One region of the Pseudomonas sp. BW7P1 genome, then DNA from elsewhere that is predicted to be linked to it. Evidence: predicted binding sites of a transcription regulator. Region 1 holds the regulator's gene; each other region holds the start of a gene.

Region 1 (5,755 bases):
GCGAGAGATGTTTTTGTGGATCTTTTTCAGCGAGCATCGCCGCACGGTCATGTTCGATGCCCGCAAAGCGGTCCACCTGACTGGCCATGAGCACGAGTTTGAGCAGATTGCTTTCGACTTCGGTGACCAGCTGGGTCACACGCTTGATCACTTGACCTGTGAGATCCTGATAATCCTGGGCCAGCAGAATGTCGTTGAGGCTGCTCGACACCGCACGGTTGTCCGTGCTGCTGCGCGCCAGAAAACCGTCGACCCGGCGTGCCAGTTCGCGGAACTCCTCTGCCCCGACTTCACGGCGCATGAAGCGTCCCCAATCGGCACTCAACGCCTGGGCTTCGTCAGCCAGGCCATTGACCACCGGCGTGGCGCTTTCCACCAGATCCATGGTGCGGTTGGCCGCAGCTTCAGTCAGCTTGACCACATAGCCCAGGCGCTCGGTCGCATCAGTGATCTGCGACACCTCCTCGGCCTGCGGCATATGCGGGTCGATCTGGAAGTTGACGATTGCACTGTGCAGTTCGCGCGTGAGCTTGCCGACTTCCTGGTACAGGCCTCGGTCACGGGTCTGATTGAGCTCATGGATCAGTTGCACAGCGTCGCCGAACCGGCCTTTTTCAAGGCTTTCGACCAGTTCGACCGCGTGTTTTTTCAGCGTCGACTCGAAGTCGCCCTGTGAAGATTCTTTATGCTCCATAGCTCCCCCGCGCGTCATCAGCCGATGCGTTCGAAAATCTTCTCGATTTTTTCTTTCAGCGCCTGAGCCGTGAAAGGTTTGACCACGTAGCCGTTGACGCCGGCCTGGGCGGCTTCAATGATCTGCTCGCGCTTGGCTTCAGCGGTCACCATCAGCACGGGCAGGTGCTTGAGCTTTTCATCGGCGCGCACGTGGCGCAGCAGGTCGATACCGGTCATGCCGGGCATGTTCCAGTCGGTCACCAGAAAGTCGATGCTGCCGCTGTTGAGCACCGGAATGGCGGTGGTGCCATCGTCGGCTTCAACGGTGTTGGTGAACCCGAGGTCACGCAACAGGTTCTTGATGATCCGCCGCATCGTTGAGAAGTCATCAACGATGAGGATTTTCATGTCTTTGTTCAATTCGACCTCCAAGCAGTCTTAAACGCGCCCAGCACCTGGACGCGCCATTTCAATCAATCCGGCAAAGCACTCGATGACTGTCTGGAGCACAACAGAGCAAGACCGGTGCCGCTCACCACCGCACCAGCCTCGTTCGCAGTGTCCCCACACCGCCTTCAGCGCGCTCGCCACTCCCCCAAACGCCCCCGCAAACGGGCCGCGCACTGGCTGTGTAACTGGCTGACCCGCGATTCGCTGACGCCAAGGACTTCACCGATTTCCTTGAGGTTCAGTTCTTCGTCGTAGTACAGCGCCAACACCAGTCGCTCACGCTCCGGCAAATTGGCAATCGCGTCCGCCAGCGCCGCCTGGAAGCGCTCGTCTTCCAGGTCGCGCGACGGCTCAAGATGAGCACTGGCGCCATCCTCGTGCAGCCCTTCATGTTCGCCGTCCTGCAACAGGTCGTCGAAACTGAACAGTCGGCTGCCCAGGGTGTCATTCAAAATCCCGTAGTAATCGTCGAGACTCAACTGGAGTTCGGCCGCAACCTCATGATCTTTAGCGTCACGGCCGGTTTTAGCCTCAATCGAGCGAATCGCGTCGCTGACCATGCGGGTATTGCGGTGAACCGAGCGCGGTGCCCAGTCCCCCTTGCGCACTTCATCGAGCATCGCGCCGCGGATACGGATGCCCGCGTACGTTTCGAAACTCGCACCTTTGCTGGCGTCGTATTTGGTCGAGACTTCGAGCAGACCGATCATCCCGGCCTGGATCAGGTCCTCGACCTGCACACTGGCCGGCAAACGCGCCAGCAAGTGATAGGCGATGCGCTTGACCAATGGCGCGTAACGCTCGATCAGTTCGTACTGCGCGTCACGTGCCGACTTCTTGTAAAGATTCATACCGCTGGCGGTCATAGCACTGGTCCTGCCGTTTGCTGCACGAGGCGCTCGACGAAAAATTCGAGATGGCCGCGCGGGTTGGCGGGCAGCGGCCAGGTATCGACCTTTTGCGCGATCGCCTTGAACGCCAGTGCGCACTTGGAACGCGGGAAGGCTTCATAGACCGCACGCTGCTTCTGCACCGCCTTGCGCACGCTTTCGTCGTAAGGCACCGCACCGACGTATTGTAAGGCCACGTCAAGAAAGCGATCCGTGACCTTGGTCAACTTGGCGAACAGATTGCGACCTTCCTGCGGGCTCTGGGCCATGTTGGCCAGGACGCGGAAGCGGTTCATGCCGTAATCGCGGTTGAGCAACTTGATCAGCGCGTAGGCGTCGGTGATCGAGGTCGGCTCGTCACAGACCACCAGCAACACTTCCTGGGCTGCGCGCACAAAACTGACTACCGAGTCACCAATACCCGCAGCAGTGTCGATCACGAGTACATCGAGATTGTCGCCGATGTCGCTGAATGCCTGGATCAGACCGGCATGCTGGGCCGGGCTCAAGTGAACCATGCTCTGGGTGCCGGAAGCGGCCGGCACGATGCGGATGCCACCGGGGCCCTGCAAGAGTACGTCGCGCAGCTCACAGCGACCCTCGATCACATCGGCCAGGGTACGTTTGGGCGTGAGGCCCAGCAGAACGTCGACGTTCGCCAGACCCAGGTCGGCGTCCAGCAGCATGACCCGACGGCCAAGTTCTGCCAGCGCCAGGGACAAGTTCACTGACACGTTAGTCTTGCCGACGCCACCCTTGCCGCCGGTCACCGCGATCACCTGTACGGGATGCATGCTGCCCATGTTATTTCTTTACCTTGTCTTGCATGGACGGAGGCCACATTACTGGCTGCGCGTTCACAACCGGAACAATGCATGGCAGACCATCTATGTAGGTACAAAAACTGTTCATTACCTCAGCCAACCTGCTTGGTCGGACTGTGGTAGATATCAGCGAACATGTCAGCCATGGCTTCTTCGCTGGGTTCTTCCTGCATTTGCACGCTGACGGCGCGGCTGACCAGTTGATGGCGGCGCGGCAGATGCAGGTCATCCGGAATCCGCGGGCCGTCGGTCAGATAGGCGACCGGCAGTTCATGACTGATTGCCAGACTCAGCACTTCGCCAAGGCTGGCCGTTTCATCCAGTTTAGTCAGGATGCACCCGGCGAGCCCGCAACGCTTGTAACTGTGATAAGCGGCGGTTAGAACCTGTTTCTGGCTGGTGGTTGCCAGCACCAGATAATTTTTTGAACGAATGCCGCGACCGGCCAGGCTTTCCAGCTGCATGCGCAATGCCGGATCGCTGGCCTGCAGGCCCGCGGTATCGATCAGCACCACGCGTTTGCGCAGCAGTGGATCCAGCGCCTGCACCAGGGACTGGCCCGGGTCGACGTGAGTCACCGATACATTGAGGATGCGGCCCAGGGTTTTCAACTGCTCCTGAGCGCCGATGCGGAAACTGTCCATGCTCACCAGCGCGATGTTCTGCGCGCCGTACTTGAGCACGTAACGGGCTGCCAGTTTGGCCAGTGTGGTGGTCTTGCCCATGCCGGCCGGGCCGACCATGGCAATGACCCCGCCCTCTTCCAGCGGCTCCACTTCCGGTGTGACGATCATGCGCGCCAGGTGCGCGAGCAGCATGCGCCAGGCCTGACGAGGCTCTTCGATGTCGCTGGTCAGCGCCAGCAGGTCACGGGCCAGCGGACCGGACAGGCCGATGCGCTGCAGACGACGATACAGATTGGCCTGGGCCGGACGGCTGCCCTGCAGCTGATTCCAGGCCAGGGTGCCCAGTTGCACTTCCATCAGCTCGCGCAGGCTGTTGAGTTCGAAACGCATCGAATCCAGTGCACGCGGATCGACACCGGCAGCCACCGGCGCAGGTGCGGGCGCCGGACGTGCAGGTGCGGCGTAGGTGGGTTCGCTCAAGGGCTCGGCAGCCGTCAAAGGCAGGCCGGCGGTCAATGGCAGCCCGGCGAACAGCTGGCGATTGGTGCTGCCGTCGGCTTCACCGCGCATGCTCAGCTCGGCCTGTGCCGTGACGATGCGCGACTGGGTCTTGCGCAGCTCGTCTTCGAGTTCCATGTTCGGAACCCGTGGCGCCAGCGCCGACAGTTTGTAATCCAGCGCCGCCGTCAGCTCGACACCGCCGGCAATGCGGCGGTTGCCAATGATGGCGGCATCGGCGCCCAGCTCATCACGAACCAGTTTCATGGCCTGACGCATATCGGCGGCGAAAAAACGCTTAACTTGCATAAACCACTACCTCAGCCGTTGGGCCCTACTGTCGCAACGATGGTCACTTGCTTGTTGTCCGGAATTTCCTGGTAGGCCAGCACATGCAGTCCGGGGACTGCCAGGCGGCCGAAGCGCGAGAGCATCGCGCGAACCGGCCCTGCTACCAACAGGATCACCGGCTGTCCTTGCATTTCCTGGCGCTGCGCCGCTTCGATCAGCGAACGCTGCAGCTTCTCGGCCATGCTCGGCTCCAGCAGAACGCCCTCTTCCGAGCCTTGTCCTGCCTTCTGCAAACTATTGAGCAATATTTGTTCCAACCTTGGCTCCAGCGTGATGACTGGCAGCTCGGACTCAGTCCCTACAATGCTTTGGACGATGGCACGGGATACGCCGACCCGCACGGCAGCCACCAGCGCGGCGGTATCTTGACTCTTGGCGGCGTTGTTGGCGATGGCTTCGGCGATGCTGCGGATGTCGCGCACCGGCACGTGTTCGGCCAACAGCGCCTGCAATACCTTGAGCAGTTGTGACAGCGAGACCACGCCCGGCACCAGCTCTTCGGCCAGTTTCGGCGAGCTCTTGGCCAGCAATTGCATGAGTTGCTGCACTTCCTCGTGGCCAATCAGCTCGCTGGAGTGCTTGTAAAGAATCTGGTTCAAGTGGGTGGCGACCACGGTACTGGCGTCCACCACGGTGTAGCCGAGCGATTGCGCCTGGGCACGCTGACTGACTTCGATCCAGACGGCCTCGAGACCGAAAGCCGGATCTTTGGCGGTAATGCCGTTGAGCGTGCCATAGACCTGCCCCGGGTTGATCGCCAGTTCGCGCTCCGGATAGATCTCGGCCTCGGCCAGAATCACCCCCATCAGGGTCAGGCGATAGGCACTTGGCGCCAGGTCGAGGTTGTCGCGGATGTGCACGGTCGGCATCAGGAAGCCCAGATCCTGCGAGAGCTTCTTGCGCACGCCCTTGATCCGCGCCAGCAACTGCCCGCCCTGGTTGCGATCCACCAGCGGAATCAGCCGATAACCGACTTCCAGGCCGATCATGTCGATCGGTGTCACATCATCCCAGCCCAGTTCCTTGGTTTCCATGGCGCGAGCCGGCGACGGCAGCAGTTCCTGCTGACGCTTGACCTCTTCCAGCGCCTGCACCTTGGCCACGTTCTGCTTTTTCCAGAACAGGTAGGCGCCACCGGCGGCCAGCGCGGCCATGGTCAGAAACGAGACATGCGGCATGCCCGGCACCAGCCCCATGATCGCCATCAGACCGGCGGCGACCGCGAGGGCTTTCGGCGAGGCAAACATCTGGCGGTTGATCTGCTTGCCCATGTCTTCCGAACCGGAAGCACGGGTCACCATGATCGCGGCCGCTGTCGACAACAACAGTGATGGCAATTGCGCCACCAAACCGTCACCGATGGTGAGCAAGGCGTAAACCTTGCCCGCGTCGGCGAAGGACATGTTGTGCTGGAAGATACCGACCGCCATGCCGCCGATCA
Region 2 (5,755 bases), 1.9 Mb from region 1:
TGGCGATTGCGCTGGGGATCCTGTCGGCGAGTGTGCAAGTGCCGACATTGACGCTGGATGATGTGGAATGCCTTGGCGAACTGGCGTTATCCGGTGCAGTGCGGGCGGTGCGCGGGGTGTTGCCGGCGGCGCTGGCAGCACGCAAGGCTGGGCGGACGCTGGTGGTGCCGCGGGCGAATGCCGAGGAGGCTTGTCTGGCTTCGGGACTGAGAGTGATTGCGGTGGATCATCTGCTCGAAGCCGTGGCGCATTTCAATGGACATACACCGGTCGAACCCTATGTCTCGGATGGGTTGATCCATGCCGCCAAACCCTATCCAGACCTGAACGAAGTACAGGGTCAACTGGCTGCCAAACGGGCGCTGCTGATTGCCGCTGCCGGCGCGCACAACCTGCTGTTCAGCGGGCCGCCTGGGACGGGCAAGACGTTACTGGCCAGCCGATTGCCGGGGTTGCTGCCGCCGCTGGCCGAGAGTGAGGCACTGGAGGTGGCGGCGATTCAATCCGTGGCCAGCGGCGCTCCCCTGACTCACTGGCCACAGCGCCCGTTCCGCCAACCCCATCACTCGGCCTCCGGGCCGGCACTGGTCGGCGGCAGCTCAAAACCGCAACCCGGCGAAATCACCCTCGCCCATCACGGCGTGCTGTTTCTCGATGAGTTGCCGGAGTTTGATCGCAAGGTACTGGAGGTTCTGCGCGAACCCCTGGAGTCCGGATGCATCGTGATTGCCCGGGCCAGGGAGCGCGTGCGTTTCCCCGCAAGATTCCAGTTGGTGGCGGCGATGAATCCCTGCCCCTGTGGTTACCTCGGTGAGCCCAGCGGCAAATGCTCGTGTACGCCGGACATGGTGCAGCGCTACCGCAACAAGCTGTCGGGGCCGTTGCTCGATCGGATCGATCTGCACCTGACGGTGGCGCGCGAAGCGACAGCGTTGAACCCTGTGGCAAAACCGGGAGAAGACAGCGCCAGCGCAGCCGCACGGGTGGCCGAAGCCCGCGAGCGGCAGCAAAAGCGCCAGGCCTGTGCCAATGCGTTTCTCGATTTACCGGGTCTGAAAAGGTACTGCAAGTTATCCACAGCCGATGAAACCTGGCTGGAATCGGCGTGCGAGCGGCTGACCCTGTCGCTGCGCTCGGCGCATCGGTTGCTCAAGGTCGCGCGGACGCTGGCGGATCTGGAAACGTGCGCGGATATCAATCGCGAGCATCTGGCCGAAGCGTTGCAGTATCGGCCGGCGACTCAGTAGGTGCTGAAATATGGGCGTCCCGATCGCCGGCAAGCCCGCTCCCACAGGGGTTTGTGTCGAGACACCATTGTGTGTTCAGCGGGAAACCTGTGAGAGCGAGCTTGCTCGCGATAGCTGTTTCAGAGATGCATCAGCGGAAGCGATCAACCTCGGAACGCAAATCCGCCGCCAGCTTCTCCAGCTCTTTGGCGGTGACTGCCAGATTGGAAACCACCTCACGCTGTTCGCTGTTGGCCAGCGCAATGCTCTGCAGATTGCTGCTGAGCAACGTCGCGGTGCTGCTCTGCTCCTGAGTCGCCGTGGTGATTGCCGCAAACTGCTGCCCGGCCGAGCGGCTCTGCTCATCGATACGCGCCAGCGCCGAAGCGACATTGGCGTTGCGCGAAAGGCCTTCCTGCATCAGCACGTTGCCCTGCTCCATGGTGCTGATGGCGTTGCCGGTTTCCTGCTGGATGCTGTGGATCATTCCGGAAATTTCGTCGGTCGCCTGACGGGTGCGCGAAGCCAGATTGCGCACTTCGTCCGCCACCACGGCAAAACCGCGACCTTGCTCGCCGGCACGGGCCGCTTCGATGGCTGCGTTGAGCGCCAGCAGGTTGGTCTGTTCGGCAATCGAGGTGATCACGCTGACGATGCCGCCGATTTCCTGTGAGCGCTGACCGAGCGTGTTGATCACGGTCGCCGTGGTGTTCAGCGCGCCGGCAATCTGCTCCAGCGAGGACGATGCTTCTTCCATCGAGCTGCGACCGATCTGGGTCTGCCGGGCATTTTCCTGGGCCAGACGCTGGGTGTTGCCCATGTTGTCGGCAATGTTCAGCGAGGTGGCGGAAAACTCTTCAACCGCGCCCGCCATGCTGGTGATTTCACCGGACTGCTGCTCCATGCCTTCATACGCACCACCGGACAGACCGGACAGCGCCTGAGCACGGTTGTTGACCTCTTCCGAGGCGCGACGAATGTGCTCGACCATGGTCGACAGGGCCTGGCTCATCTGGTTGAAGGCGCGGGCCAACTGGCCGATTTCATCGTTGCTCGAGACATTCAGGCGCACACTCAGATCACCGTCGCCCAAGGCTTCGGCCTGACGTACCAGATCACCCAGCGGTTGCAGCTTGCTGCGCAGCAGCCACACCGCCGAACCCACCGCGATCAACATCGCCAGCAGGCTGCCGATGGCCAGTTGAATGCCGACGCTCCAGGTGACTTCGCGGATCTCGGATTTCGGCATGCTCGCCACCACCGACCAGGGTCCGCCTTCGAACGGTACGGCGATGCTGTAGAAGTCTTCGGACGTATCGCTCCAGAAGCGGCCCTTGCCTGGCGTTTTCGCCAGACCGCTGACCACCGGCACCGCCTGATCAGGCGCCTGCACACCGGCTGGCGCTACCAGCCATTTGTTCTGTTCGTCCAACAGCGCGAGGGAACCGCTCTGGCCAATGCGAAAACGCTTGAGGTTGTCGAACTGGGCGTTCTGCGCATCGGTGTAATCGAAGCCGACGAACAACACCGCGATCACCTTGCCGCTGCTGTCACGCACCGGGGTGTACTGGGTCATGTAGGAGCGATCGAACAGCAGCGCACGGCCGACATAGCCCTGCCCCGCCATCAACTTCGCGTAGGCCGGGTGCGCGTGATCGAGCAAGGTGCCGATGGCGCGGGAGCCGTCCTGTTTGGTCAGCGAGGTGCTGACCCGTACGAAGTCTTCGCCGCTGCGCACGAACAGCGTGGCGACACCCGCCGTCATCTGCTTGAACTCGTCGACTTCCTTGAAGTTGTTGTTCAGCACTTCACTGCCCAGGTGCAGACCCGGGGTCCGGGTGCCCGCCACGTTGACCGGTTCGTCGGCATGCAGGCTCAGGCCGGCGCTGAAGCGCTTCTCGAACAACCCGCTCAGGCGCTGGGTGCTTTCACGCAGCGTGCCATGGAAGGTGCTCAACTGATCGGCGAGCAGGCGTGCCTCGCTGGCCAGGTGTTCTTCACGGGTGGACAGGTTGGCGGCGTCCAGCGAACGCAGGGCGAACACGGTACTGCCGCTGATGACAATTGCCAGTATCACAGCGAGCGCAAGGCCCAGCTGCGAGGCGATCCGGGCGCGAGGTTGAGACATGGACAGCTCCTGGCCGAGTCTGCGTATCCTCCCTGATCGCGGCTCGGAACATTTCTAATAATGGGGGTGAGGCGTGAAACCGGCACGACGGTTCCACCTGGACGTATTCGGCGGTGAACGCGAATACTTGAGCGCTCAGCAGGGTTATGGCCGAGGGCCGGCATTGTGGCGGCTCGAACGTTTCAGCTCAAGCGCGCGACCTGCGGCAGTTCCATCGCCCGAACCTCACCCTGAAGAAAATCACTGAGCCGGCGCAAACGTTCACCTCCCGGACGGGTCTTCGGCCATACCAGGTAATAATTCAGGCCGCTGGCGACCGCCGTCGGCCACGGCAGACTCAAGCGCCCCTGGGCCACATCCTCGGCCACCATCAGCAGATCGCCCATGGAGACGCCATAACCCCGGGCCGCCGCGATCATCCCCAGTTCGAGGGTATCGAACACCTGCCCGCCCTTGAGCGACACTTGATCGGACAGGCCCATGTGCTCCAGCCAACTGCGCCAGTCGCGGCGATCCGGGGTCGGGTGCAGCAGTTCGGTGGCGGCCAGTCGCTCCACATCCCAGGGCTGGTCATTGAGCAGGTTGGGCGCGCCCACCGGGATCAGCTCTTCCGGGAACAACAGGCTGGCCTCCCAGTCCGGCGGAAAATGCCCGTCGCTCAACAGCACCGCGCAATCGAAGGGTTCGTTATTGAAGTCCACCGAATCCACGTCCATCCAGGCACTGGTCAGTTGCACTTCATTACCCGGCTGCAAATGGCGGAAACGACTGAGCCGCGCCAGCAACCAGCGCATGGTCAGGGTCGAAGGGGCTTTCATGCGCAGGATGTCATCTTCGGCGCGCAAGGTATTGCAGGCTCGCTCCAGGGCCGCGAAACCTTCACGGATGCCGGGCAGCAGCAGACGGGCCGACTCGGTCAGTTGCAGATTGCGGCCACTGCGGTGGAACAGCCGACAGGCGAAGTGTTCTTCAAGCGTGCGGATATGTCGGCTCACCGCACTCTGAGTGATCGACAACTCCTCGGCCGCGCGGGTGAACGAGCTGTGCCGCGCCGCGGCTTCGAATGCGCGCAGGGCATACAAGGGGGGCAGGCGACGGGACATACACAGGGCTCCGGTTGCGGGATGGCGTCAACTTAGCAGAATTGAATCAGGATGAGTTTTAATCATGCCACCCATCCTTTTTATCCCTTTGTGCATCCTGTGCCAAACCCCGAGAATCGGCGGTCTCTTGCTCCCTCTTTTATAAGGATGTGAAACCATGCAGCGTCCTGTGCGTACCGAACTCTGGGCCATCCTGCGGCTGGCGGGGCCGTTGATCGCCTCGCAGTTGGCGCACATGCTGATGGTGCTGACCGACACCCTGATGATGGCGCGTCTCAGCCCGGAAGCACTGGCCGGCGGTGGCCTGGGTGCGGCGAGCTATTCGTTCGTGTCGATCTTCTGCATCGGCGTTATTGCGGCGGTCGGCACCCTGGTGGCAATCCGTCAGGGCGCCGGCGACATACTCGGTGCCGCCCGGCTGACCCAGGCCGGATTGTGGCTGGCGTGGCTGATGGCGCTGGGTGCCGGGTTGTTGCTGTGGAACCTGAAACCGGTGTTGCTGCTGTTCGGTCAGACCGAGACCAACGTCAACGCCGCCGGGCAGTTTCTGATCGCCCTGCCGTTCGCCCTGCCCGGCTACCTGAGCTTCATGGCCTTGCGCGGCTTCACCAGTGCCATCGGCCGGGCGACGCCGGTGATGGTCATCAGCCTCGGGGGAACCGTGGCCAACTTCCTGCTCAACTACGCGCTGATCACCGGCATGTTCGGCTTGCCGAAACTGGGGCTGACCGGTATCGGTCTGGTCACGGCGATCGTCGCCAACTGCATGGCGCTGGCACTGGCGTGGCACATCCGTCGGCATCCGGCTTATGACGCCTATCCATTGCGCCACGGCCTGTCGCGGCCAAACCGGCAATACCTGAAAGAGTTGTGGCGCCTGGGTCTGCCGATCGGCGGCACCTACGCGGTGGAAGTCGGGCTGTTCGCCTTCGCGGCGCTGTGCATGGGCACCATGGGCAGCACCCAACTGGCGGCGCATCAGATTGCCCTGCAGATCGTTTCTGTGGCGTTCATGGTGCCGGCGGGCATGTCCTATGCCATCACCATGCGCGTCGGCCAGCATTTCGGCGCCGGGCAACTGGACGATGCGCGGATGTCCGGCCGGGTCGGCATCGCCTTCGGCGCGGTGGTGATGCTGGGGTTTGCCATGGTGTTCTGGCTGCTGCCAAATCAACTGGTCGGGCTCTTCCTCGATCACAATGATCCGGCATTTGCCGAAGTCATTCGCCTGGCGGTGAGCCTGCTGGCTGTCGCGGCATGGTTCGAGCTGTTTGACGGCACCCAGACAATTGCCATGG
Region 3 (5,755 bases), 3.0 Mb from region 1:
GCCTGCCGCCCCTGACTGCATGCAACGCATGGAAAAATGACCGGGTGCCTGGGATGTCAGTACCAGCACTTTCATGGGCAGTGCACTTGTCGTCAGGCGCGCAATGACTTCCAGTCCATCAAGCTTGGGTATGCCGATATCCAGAATGACAATATCGGGCATCTGGTCGCGGGCCAGTTGCAGTGCATCTACTCCGTTGTCCGTTTCTGCAATGACTTCGTAGCCATGACGCTCCATCAGCATGCGCACAGCAAGGCGAATGACGGGATGATCATCCACGATCAGCACTTTATTCATGGGCAAGTCCAGTTTCGCTGTTCGATTTTTTAGAACCGGCACAATAACGTAGTCATTTCACCCTTGGCATAGTGAAGTTCAGTTTTGCTGGCAGCGAAAGACGACTCTTACAGGTAATAGAGATTTATCCTACAGAAATTACCCATGAGCAAAGAGACGACACTTCAGCCCAAGCGAATCATTCAACACCAAAACACCCTGCAGCAAAAAACCAAACAGTGACGCCTGCGAAAAAATGTTCCACATGAAAAAGAAAGGAAACAACCTACCGATATCAATCCGATTACTTTTGATGTAAATACCAAATAACAAGAATTGAAATCATTCCCTCCCCAAATTGAATCCAACAACAACTTCACGAGAAAGACCATAAACATGAGTAACAAACATGTCAAAGATCAACAAAAAACCCGCCAACCCGATCAATATAATTGCCGTATTCGCTTTCATCTCCGAAACCTCTGCAGCGGTATCCCTGCCATTTCTTGACAATGACGAGCGGGAAATTTACATCTGGTTCCTGATCTGCTTCCCGTTCTATTTGTTATTTCTTTTCTTCATGACCTTGAACTTCAACTACCGATCCCTTTATGCGCCCTCCGACTTCAATAACGAAAAAAACTTCCTGAAGGCATTTGAAGCAACATCGCCTTCATCCAGAGAGTCATCGAACCCGGAAACACTCAAGGTACATCTTGTAACCCCCCCCTAAACCGTTGAGCACACTATGCATCATTGATGTTCGAGGAGTGAATGTCGATTCAACAGCAGATCTGCTGCACAAACAAATCCGGAAGCCCGCCAGGCACTCGCCTGGAATAATCCTCGTATTAACCGATGACACTCCAGGCCCCTCACCTGAAGAAGCCATACTGAAATCGCTTAAACAGGATAAAAAACCTGCGGGAACTGCCTACTGGATTGTTTACGACACTCACTCACTGCGCATTACTGCATCGGGAAAAATCTGAATTGATCAATAGATACACGCAGTACTTTGGTACAAGATGCGAAACACAATGAATGGAAGCAGGAACGCTGACCGACATCGATCAGGTAGACAGAAGGATTTACAGCATGGTGGCCCTGTCACAACGACAAGGCCGCCATTTCATATCAGCCCCAAGGACCTCAGAACAGCTTGCGCCCCTTGTTGGCGGCAATGCGCATGCGCAGCGCGTTGAGCTTGATGAAGCCCGCCGCGTCGGCCTGGTTATAGGCGCCGCCGTCTTCTTCGAACGTCGCAATGTTGGCATCGAACAGCGAATCGTCCGACTTGCGGCCGGTCACGATCACATTGCCCTTGTAGAGTTTCAGGCGTACGACGCCGTTCACATTGACCTGAGAAGCATCGATCATCTGTTGCAACATCAGGCGCTCCGGGCTCCACCAGTAGCCGGTGTAGATCAGGCTGGCGTACTTCGCCATCAGTTCGTCCTTGAGATGCGCGACTTCCCGGTCCAGGGTGATCGATTCGATGGCGCGGTGAGCCCGCAGCATGATGGTGCCACCCGGAGTTTCGTAGCAGCCACGGGATTTCATGCCGACATAGCGGTTTTCAACGATGTCGAGACGACCGATGCCATGGGCACCGCCGATCCTGTTCAGCGTTGCAAGCACAGTGGCCGGAGACATTTCGACGCCGTCCAGCGCAACGATGTCGCCGTTGCGGTAGGTCAGTTCCAGGTATTGCGGCTTGTCAGGTGCGTTTTCCGGAGAGACGGTCCAGCGCCACATGTCTTCTTCGTGCTCGGTCCAGGTATCCTCGAGCACGCCGCCTTCATAGGAAATGTGCAGCAGGTTGGCATCCATCGAGTACGGGGACTTCTTCTTGCCGTGACGCTCGATCGGGATCGCGTGCTTCTCGGCGTAGTCCATCAGCTTCTCGCGGGACAACAGGTCCCACTCGCGCCAGGGGGCGATCACTTTCACGCCAGGCTTGAGTGCGTAGGCACCCAGTTCGAAACGCACCTGGTCGTTGCCCTTGCCGGTCGCGCCGTGGGAAATGGCATCAGCGCCGGTTTCGTTGGCGATTTCGATCAGACGCTTGGCGATCAGAGGACGTGCAATGGAAGTACCCAGCAGGTACTCACCTTCGTAAACGGTGTTGGCGCGGAACATCGGGAACACGAAGTCACGCACGAATTCTTCGCGCAGGTCGTCGATGTAGATTTCTGTGACGCCCATGGCCTGCGCCTTGGCGCGAGCCGGTTCGACTTCTTCGCCCTGACCCAGGTCAGCGGTGAAGGTCACGACTTCACAGTTATAAGTATCCTGCAGCCACTTCAGGATCACCGAAGTGTCCAGGCCGCCCGAATACGCCAGAACGACCTTGTTTACGTCCGCCATGCCATCACTCCACGGGGTTCTACGGAAAGCCGGGGAGTCTACCGCTCAAACGCAATAATTTACAGAGGCGCGACAGCTTGAGACGACAAAGCGACACATTCCGTCATGCAGACGGGAGTGACCATCCAGTCATGATGTTGCCGCCGCATTGGCCGGTGCACTGGCTTGCGGTGCAGGAGCAGTCACCGGTGCCACACGGGCCAGCTTGACGGTGACCCGACGGTTCTTCGCCCGGTTGGCGGCATTGGTGTTTGGCACCAGCGGGTATTGCTCGCCGTGGAAACGCACAGTGATCTGCGATTCGGCGATGCCGTTGGCCTTGAAGAAATCAACCACCGCCAGCGCCCGGCGGCGCGACAACTCGCGATTGGTCAGGCGATTGCCACTGTTGTCGGAATAGCCATCGAGCTCGATGTGGTTGACCGTGGGGTCGGCCTTCATGAACTCGAGCATGACTTGCAATTTGGCTTTCGCGGCGGCGTCCAGATCGGTGCCTTCGCCCGGAAAGCCAACCTGCGAGTTTTTGACTTGATCGAAATTCTGCGGGAGCAATTTCGCCACACAGGTCTGATAGTCGTTGAACGCCTTGCTGAACTTGACCGGCAGCAGACGCACTTCGGACACTCGTCCATCGCCAGAGGCACGCCGCACCACCGGGCTGCGACCTTCCAGCAAACCGCTGATCAACCCGCCGGCCTGCGACTGCGAACTGTTGAACAACACGTTGCCGGTGCCGATTCTGACGCTGCCCAGATTGATGTCATTGCGTCCCGGCTGCCAGGGTGCTGCCGCGGCAAGCAACGTCGCAGAACCACCGCCGAGCATCGCGTTGTAGGCATTCAGACGAAAGATCGCCTGCTCGCCCGCCTTGCGCACGAACTGGCCCGAACCGAAGTCGGTGATCGGCTGCGTCAGGCGGCATTCGAACTTGTCGCCTTCCACCGTCCACTCAATGTTCTCCAGACGGGTCTGGTAGGTCAGTGCCATCGCGGGGAGACTGGCAAACACACTGAGCAAGGCTAAATAACGCTGGCGCACGGGAGGCTCCATTGGCTTCTACAACAAAAAGACCGATACATACATGTTTACGGCATACCTACAGGATATCGGACACGCGTCGCAAAACTTGATAGCGAGTGCCTGCAAGAGTCTTTTCCGGTAGCATTCGCCTCAGTTTGACCCGCCTGGAATCCCCTCATGTCCGACCGCCTGACCCTGCTGCGTCCCGACGACTGGCACATTCATCTTCGCGATGGTGCCGTGCTGACCAACACCGTTGCAGATGTTGCGCGCACCTTTGGTCGCGCCATCATCATGCCCAACCTGGTACCTCCGGTGCGCAACGCCGCTGAAGCCGACGGCTATCGCCAGCGGATTCTCGCTGCCCGACCGGCCGGCAGTCGTTTCGAGCCGTTGATGGTGCTCTACCTCACCGACCGCACCCGGCCCGAAGAAATCCGTGAAGCCAGGGCCAGCGGCTTCGTGCACGCCGCCAAGCTGTACCCGGCCGGCGCGACCACCAACTCCGATTCCGGGGTCACCAGCATCGACAAGATCTTCCCGGTACTGGAAGCCATGGCCGAAGTCGGCATGCCGCTGCTGATCCACGGCGAGGTCACCCGTGGCGACGTCGACGTGTTCGACCGCGAGAAAATCTTCATCGATGAACACATGCGCCGTGTGGTCGAGCGCTTCCCTGCACTCAAGGTCGTGTTCGAACACATCACCACCGGCGATGCCGTGCAGTTCGTCAACGAGGCCTCGGCTAACGTCGGCGCGACCATCACCGCGCATCACCTGCTGTACAACCGCAACCACATGCTGGTGGGCGGGATCCGGCCGCACTTCTACTGCCTGCCTATCCTCAAGCGTAATACCCATCAGGAAGCGCTGCTCGATGCAGCCACCAGCGGCAGCGCGAAGTTCTTTCTCGGCACCGACTCGGCCCCCCATGCCCAGCACGCCAAGGAAGCCGCCTGCGGCTGCGCCGGCTGCTATACCGCGTATGCCGCCATCGAGCTGTACGCCGAAGCCTTCGAACAGCGCAATGCGCTGGACAAGCTGGAAGGGTTCGCCAGCCTCAACGGCCCTCGTTTCTACGGCCTGCCGGCCAATGCCGATCACATTACTCTGGTTCGTGAAGAATGGACCGCCCCGACCAGCCTGCCATTCGGTGAGCTGAACGTCATCCCGCTGCGCGCCGGTGAAAAACTGCGCTGGCGCCTGCTGGAGGAACACGCGTGAGTGAAGACCATTTCGACGACGAACTGGACGGTCAAGGTGGCGGTGGTTCCCGCCATCCGATGGCAGCACGCTTTCGCGGCTACCTGCCGGTTGTCGTCGACGTAGAGACCGGTGGTTTCAACTCGGCCACCGACGCATTGCTGGAGATTGCCGCGACCACCATCGCCATGGATGAAAAGGGATTCGTCTACCCGGATCACACTTATTTCTTCCGTGTCGAGCCGTTCGAAGGCGCCAATATCGAAGCGGCTGCCCTGGAGTTCACAGGGATCAAGCTCGATCACCCGTTGCGCATGGCGGTCAGCGAAGAAACGGCCCTGACCGACATCTTCCGTGGCGTGCGCAAGGCTTTGAAGGCCAACGGCTGCAAGCGAGCGATTCTGGTCGGCCACAACAGCAGCTTCGATCTTGGCTTCCTCAACGCCGCCGTCGCGCGGCTGGACATGAAGCGCAATCCTTTCCATCCGTTCTCCAGTTTCGACACCGCGACTCTCGCGGGTCTGGCCTACGGTCAGACCGTGCTGGCGAAAGCCTGCCAGGCAGCGGACATCGATTTCGACGGCCGTGAAGCGCACTCCGCGCGTTACGACACCGAGAAGACGGCCGAGCTGTTCTGCGGCATCGTCAACCGCTGGAAACAAATGGGCGGCTGGGAAGACTTCGACGACTGATCCTCGTCAGGTTAAATCCCACGCATGAAAAAACCGGCTCAAGAGCCGGTTTTTTTGTACCTCGACGAAGCGCCTTACAGGGCAGCAGCGTTCTCGGTCAGGTAAGCCGCAACACCTTCCGGCGAAGCGTTCATGCCCTTGTCGCCTTTTTTCCAGTTGGCAGGGCAGACTTCGCCGTGCTCTTCGTGAAATTG
Region 4 (5,755 bases), 1.1 Mb from region 1:
TTGAAGCTGTCACGCACGTCCGGTGCCCAGCGAGCCGCCAGCTCCTTGAGCGTGGAGACGTCGAGGTTGCGATAGTGGAAGTAGCTTTCCAGCGACTTCATGTGGGTATAGAGGAAGCGACGATCCTGGCAGATGCTGTTGCCACAGATCGGCGACTTGCCTTTCGGCACCCACTTTTCGAGGAAGGCGATGGTTTCGGCTTCGGCCTCGGCCATGCTCACGCGGCTTTCACGCACGCGCTGGGTCAGGCCGGAGTTGCCGTGGGTGCGAGTGTTCCACTCGTCCATGCGGGCGAGCACTTCGTCGCTGTGGTGGATGGCGATCACCGGGCCTTCGGCCAGGGTGTTCAGGTCACTGTCGGTGACGATGGTGGCCATTTCGATGATCACGTCGTTTTCCGGATCCAGACCGGTCATCTCCAGGTCGATCCAGATCAGGTTCTGTGGGTTCTGCATATTTCGACTCCTAGGCAATGCCGCGCAGTTTAGCCTAGGCCGATGCCCGGGCGTGCTAAACTCGCGGCCGTTTTACCTAATCGCTGCATTCTTCAGACGGAACACCCATGGCCAAACGCCAACTCAATCGTCGCCAGAACTGGCGCATCGAAAAGATTCAGGGCGAGCGCGCCGCCCGCGCCGCCAAACGCGAGTCCTCGGCGGTCGAGGCGCTCGAAGGCGGCGACCTGGGCCCGGAGCAACACGGCCTGGTGATCGCCCACTTCGGTGTGCAGGTCGAAGTCGAGGCCGTTGACGGCGAACTGGCCGGCCAGGTTTTCCGCTGCTATCTGCGAGCCAACCTGCCCGCGCTGGTGACCGGCGACCGAGTGGTCTGGCGTGCCGGCAACCAGGGCATCGGCGTGATTGTCGCGCAACTGCCGCGCACCACCGAGCTGTGCCGCCCGGACAGCCGTGGCCAGCTCAAACCGGTGGCCGCCAACGTCGACATGATCGTCATCGTCTTCGCCCCGCTGCCTGAGCCCCACGCCAACCTGATCGACCGTTATCTGGTCGCGGCCGAACACGCCGGCATCCGTCCGTTGCTGCTGCTGAACAAATTCGACCTGATCGACGAACAGAACGCCCCGGCGCTGAACGCGTTGCTGGCGGTGTACCGCACGCTGGGTTACCCGGTGCTGGAAGTCTCGGCACATCACGGCAATGGCATGGCACAGCTGCAGAAGCAGCTCGACGGGCGCATCAGCGTATTCGTCGGCCAGTCCGGTGTCGGCAAGTCATCGCTGGTCAACAGCCTGCTGCCGGATGTCGAAACCCGTGTCGGCCCGCTGTCCGAATGGTCCGGACAGGGTCAACACACGACGACCACCGCACGGCTGTTCCACTTCCCGGGCGGCGGTGAGCTGATCGACTCCCCGGGCATCCGCGAATTCGGCCTCGGCCACGTCAGCCGCGCCGATGTCGAGGCAGGGTTCATCGAGTTCGACGACCTGCTCGGTACCTGCCGCTTCCGTGACTGCAAGCACGATCGCGAACCGGGCTGTGCCTTGCTCAAGGCCCTTGAAGAAGGACGCATCCAGCAACAGCGGATGAACAGCTACCGCTCGATCATCGCCAGCCTGCCCGAAAACGGGTACTAGGCAACCGGACACAAAAAAGCCGCGATCATCTCGCGGCTTTTTTGCAGGTCACTGTTTCGGCGCAGGAGCCGGTGCAGTGGCCGGTGCAGCAGGCGCCGGGGCTGGCGCCGCGCTGCCCGGTTCGGCCGGTTTCGGCAGCGGGTCGTCGAACAGGTTCAGCCGTTCGCGCAACTCGTGGGCCGGCACCGGCTGCTGATCCGCCGGCAACGCGTTCGGATCGACCGGTTTGGCCGGATCGGCGCCGTTCTGCCCTTCTGCGGGTTTCGCCGGTTCAGCGCCTTGCGAACCTTCGATGGCCGCCTGGGCCTTCTTGGTCAGCACCACAATGTCGATGCGACGGTTGACAGGATTGAATGGGTTCTCCTTGTCGAACAGTGCCGACGAGGCGTAACCCACCACCCGTGCCACCTGCCCGTCCGGATAGCTGCCCGCCACCAGCGCACGCCGGGCGGCATTGGCACGGTTGGCCGAGAGCTCCCAGTTGCCGAAGTCGCCGGTGCCGGTGTACGGCTTGGCATCGGTATGGCCGCTGATGCTGATCTTGTTCGGCACTGCCTTGATGGTGTCGGCCATGGCCAGCAGGATGTCTTCGAAGTACGGCTTCAGGCGTGCGGAACCGGAGTCGAACATCGGCCGGTTCTCGGCGTCCATGATCTGGATGCGCAAGCCGTTCGGCGTGATTTCGAACAGGATCTGATCCTTGAACTTCTGCAGTTGCGGGTTCTCGTCGACCTTGTTCTGCAGTTCCTGCAGCAACAGTTCCAGACGTTCCTTCTCGACCTGCTCGGCCATGCCTTCGACCTGATCGGTGTCGACCGTGACCTTGTCCGGTTGCGGCTGAGACTTCACTTCAGGGTTGAGGGTGTTCTCCGGCGCCAGGGTCGGTGTACCGCCCAGATCGATGATGTAAGGCGTGCCGCTTTCCGAGAAGCCGACCGGGTCCTTGAAGTAACCGGCGATGGCGATCTTCTGCTCCGGTGTCGCGGTGGACAGCAGCCACAACACCAGAAAGAACGCCATCATCGCCGTCGCGAAGTCGGCGAAGGCGATCTTCCACGCCCCGCCGTGATGCCCGCCACCGTAGCGCTTGACGCGCTTGATGATTATCGGCTGGTTATTTTCCATGACTTAGCGACCGCGAACCGCTTGTTCCAGCTCGGCGAAGCTGGGGCGGTGAGCCGGGTACAGAACCTTGCGCCCGAATTCCACGGCCAGCGACGGCGGCATGCCGGAAGCCGAAGCCACCAGCGAAGCCTTGATGGCCTCGTAGACGTTAAGCTCTTCCTTGGCATCGTGGGCCAGGGAATGCGCCAGCGGGCCGAAGAAACCATAGGCCGCCAAGATACCGAAGAAGGTACCGACCAGTGCCGCACCTACGTGCAGACCGATGGATTTCTGGTCGCCGTCGCCCAGCGACGCCATGGTCACCACGATACCCAGTACCGCCGCGACGATACCGAAACCGGGCATGCCGTCGGCGATGCCGTTGACCGCGTGGGAAGGGTGCTCCAGTTCTTCCTTGAGACTGTACAGTTCCATGTCGAACAGCCCTTCGAGCTCATGCGGCGCCATGTTGCCGGACGACATGATGCGCAGGTAATCGCAGATGAACGCAGTCATGCGTTCGTCTTTCAGCACCGCCGGGTATTTGGCGAAGATCGGGCTCGCCGCGGCATCTTCGATGTCGCCTTCGATGGCCATCATGCCTTCGCGGCGGCTCTTGTTGAGGATTTCGTAGATCAGGCCGAGCACTTCCAGATAGAAAGTGTGGCTGAAACGCGAGCTGAACATGCCCAGAGCTTTCTTGAGCACGTGCATGGTCATGTAGCCGGGGTTGGCCTGGAGGAACGCCCCGAGTGCCGCACCACCGATGATCATCACCTCGAAAGGCTGGATCAGGGCGGCAATCTTGCCGTGGGAGAGCACGTATCCGCCGAGCACGCTCGCGAATACGACGATGATGCCGATAATTTTAGCCATAGATAGAAAGTACTTGTTTAAGTCGGGTTCAAGGTCATATTCGGAAGTTAAAAAATCTCTTCTTCTACTTATCGGCAAAACTGCGCCAGACTATAGCCAGTTCAGGCGAAAAGCCAATTTAGCCCGTGCCGGGCGCGTCTACAGCAGATCAAGATCCCGTCCAGACATGGCTAATGAAACGAACGTCCCACACGCAAGACCGACCACACTCGATGGCTGGGTGAAACTGCTCGATGGCGTGCGCCTGCCGGTGCCGCAAGAGGCTCACGACAAGGTCTGCCGTGCGATCCGCGACAATCGCAGCTCGTTGCGCGACATTGCCGACCTGATGCAGGACAGCCCGGCGCTGGCCCTGAGCATCATCCGCGAAGCCAACCGCCATACCTTGGGCAGCCTGACCGCACCGGCGGAAAACCTTGAAGTGGCGATCAATCGCCTCGGCCTTTCCCGCACCGAGGAGCTGCTGGCACGCCTGCCCGCCGAACCCCAGGCGCAAATCCCCCAGGCCCTGCGCCAGTTGCAGATGATCAGCCAGCACGCCACACAACAGGCCAACGGTTTTTTCGCCAGCCGCCTGGCGCGCCTCTGGCAGGACATTCACTGGGGCAGTCTGCTGTTTCTGTCGCCGCTGTGGCCGTTGGCGCTGATCTTTCCCAAACTGCTCGAAGAATGGGAAGTACGGGTCATTCATAAGGGCGAATCGGCCCGCGACGTGGAAAAACAATTGTTCGGCGTGCGCCTGCTGAAGATCGGTCAGGCACTGGTCGACGTCTGGCGCCTGCCGATCTGGGTGCAGCAGGGTTATCGCCTGCTGCTCAACGAACAGCGCGAACTGGTCAAGGTCTTGCGCATCGCCCGCGACGTCGATCACCCGCTGCGCCAGCAAAATCGCCTGGATGACGACCCGACCCTGCGCAACTGGCTCAATCAGCCGGCCAACACCGTGCTGCTGGCCAACGGTCTGGCGCTGTCGGCGCAACAGGCCTGGGACAGTCCGCACAGCGAGCGCTGGCAGTACCTCACCAGCCTCTATCTGCAGATTTCCCTGGACGAAGTGCAACAGCAACTGCACCAGCAAGCTGCCAACAGCGCGCGCCGGCATTCGATGCCGGATCTGTGGCATCCGGCAGTTTCGCTGCTTTGGCCGTCGGGCACTCGTCGCCTGCCTGCCGGCCTGCTGCCCGCCGCAGCACCCAATGCCGAAGACCTCGCCCAATGGCGCCGGCAATGCGCCGAGCTGTTGGCCGAGCCCAGCCGTTTCACCAATGCCATGCACCTGACCATCGCCGCCCGCGACGCGCTGGTGGCCAGCGGCATGCGACGGGTCATGATCCTGATGGCCGATCGCACTCAGTCCAGCCTGCGGGTGCAGCAGATTGCCGGTTTGCCGAAGGAAGCCGCTGCGCTCAATTTCGTCGTCAGCCAGAGCACGGTGCTGCAACGTTTGCTCGCGCAGCAGGCACAGGTGCGGATCACCCCGGACAACAACGCCCAGTTTTCCGCTCTGCTGCCGCCGTCCCTGCGCACACTGTTCCGGGGCGAACATCTGTTTCTGCGCTCGCTGGTCCATAACGGCCGGGTGATCATGATCGTGGTGGCCGATCAGGGCGGCGGGCCGTTCGCCGACATCACCGTGCAAGCCTTCGGCAAAACCGCGCAGTGCATCGAGAAAGCCCTGCACAGCTTTAGCCAGCGCGGCCAATGACAGCTACAATCCTTCCCCTTTGTGCTCTGGAGACCTCACATGTCTGACTTCTCTGGCCTGGCGCTGGTGATCGAGCCGAGCGACCTGCTCCCGCGCCTCGACGCCCGCAACCTGATTCTGGTGGATCTGACCAGTGCCGCCCGCTATGCCGAGGGTCACATTCCCGGCGCACGCTTCGTCGACCCGAAGCGCACCCAGCTGGGCCAGGCACCGGCTCCTGGCCTGTTGCCGACAAAAGAAAAACTCGAAGAGCTGTTCGGCGAACTGGGCCATAACAAGGACGCGGTGTACGTGGTCTATGACGACGAGGGCGGTGGCTGGGCCGGACGCTTCATCTGGCTGCTCGATGTCATCGGCCACGACAAGTATCACTACCTCGACGGCGGCCTGCCGGCGTGGCTGGCGGAAGGTTCGCCGATGTCGATCCAGGTCCCGCCTGCCGTCGGCGGCCCGGTATCCCTGACCCTGCACGACGA

The links. Region 1 encodes FliA, which starts transcription of late flagellar genes. Its sites were predicted from a motif close to CTAAAGTTTNNNNNNNNNNNGCCGNTAA; they were not measured.
Region 2: NWV16_RS27700 (methyl-accepting chemotaxis protein) is a predicted target of FliA. The motif match lies at 3,459-3,486, and genes of this name have one in related genera.
Region 3: NWV16_RS22465 (flagellar protein MotY) is a predicted target of FliA. The motif match lies at 3,750-3,777, and genes of this name have one in related genera.
Region 4: motA (flagellar motor stator protein MotA) is a predicted target of FliA. The motif match lies at 3,643-3,670, and genes of this name have one in related genera.

The regions. Positions count from the first base shown of each region.
Region 1 is NZ_CP103374.1:1,905,399-1,911,153, reverse strand. It holds gene NWV16_RS08645 (protein phosphatase CheZ) at 1-694, opposite strand, end outside; gene NWV16_RS08640 (chemotaxis response regulator CheY) at 712-1,083, opposite strand; gene fliA (RNA polymerase sigma factor FliA) at 1,251-1,991, opposite strand; gene fleN (flagellar synthesis regulator FleN) at 1,988-2,818, opposite strand; gene flhF (flagellar biosynthesis protein FlhF) at 2,932-4,272, opposite strand; gene flhA (flagellar biosynthesis protein FlhA) at 4,284-5,755, opposite strand, start outside.
Region 2 is NZ_CP103374.1:6,104,962-6,110,716, forward strand. It holds gene NWV16_RS27695 (YifB family Mg chelatase-like AAA ATPase) at 1-1,247, shown strand, start outside; gene NWV16_RS27700 (methyl-accepting chemotaxis protein) at 1,378-3,354, opposite strand; gene NWV16_RS27705 (LysR substrate-binding domain-containing protein) at 3,537-4,457, opposite strand; gene NWV16_RS27710 (NorM family multidrug efflux MATE transporter) at 4,615-5,755, shown strand, end outside.
Region 3 is NZ_CP103374.1:4,990,277-4,996,031, forward strand. It holds gene NWV16_RS22450 (response regulator transcription factor) at 1-297, opposite strand, end outside; gene NWV16_RS27905 (hypothetical protein) at 686-1,009, shown strand; gene NWV16_RS22460 (argininosuccinate synthase) at 1,429-2,646, opposite strand; gene NWV16_RS22465 (flagellar protein MotY) at 2,776-3,684, opposite strand; gene pyrC (dihydroorotase) at 3,844-4,890, shown strand; gene rnt (ribonuclease T) at 4,887-5,561, shown strand; gene NWV16_RS22480 (peroxiredoxin) at 5,636-5,755, opposite strand, start outside.
Region 4 is NZ_CP103374.1:788,420-794,174, reverse strand. It holds gene orn (oligoribonuclease) at 1-455, opposite strand, end outside; gene rsgA (small ribosomal subunit biogenesis GTPase RsgA) at 563-1,594, shown strand; gene motB (flagellar motor protein MotB) at 1,643-2,719, opposite strand; gene motA (flagellar motor stator protein MotA) at 2,723-3,574, opposite strand; gene NWV16_RS03485 (HDOD domain-containing protein) at 3,741-5,279, shown strand; gene rhdA (thiosulfate sulfurtransferase) at 5,319-5,755, shown strand, end outside.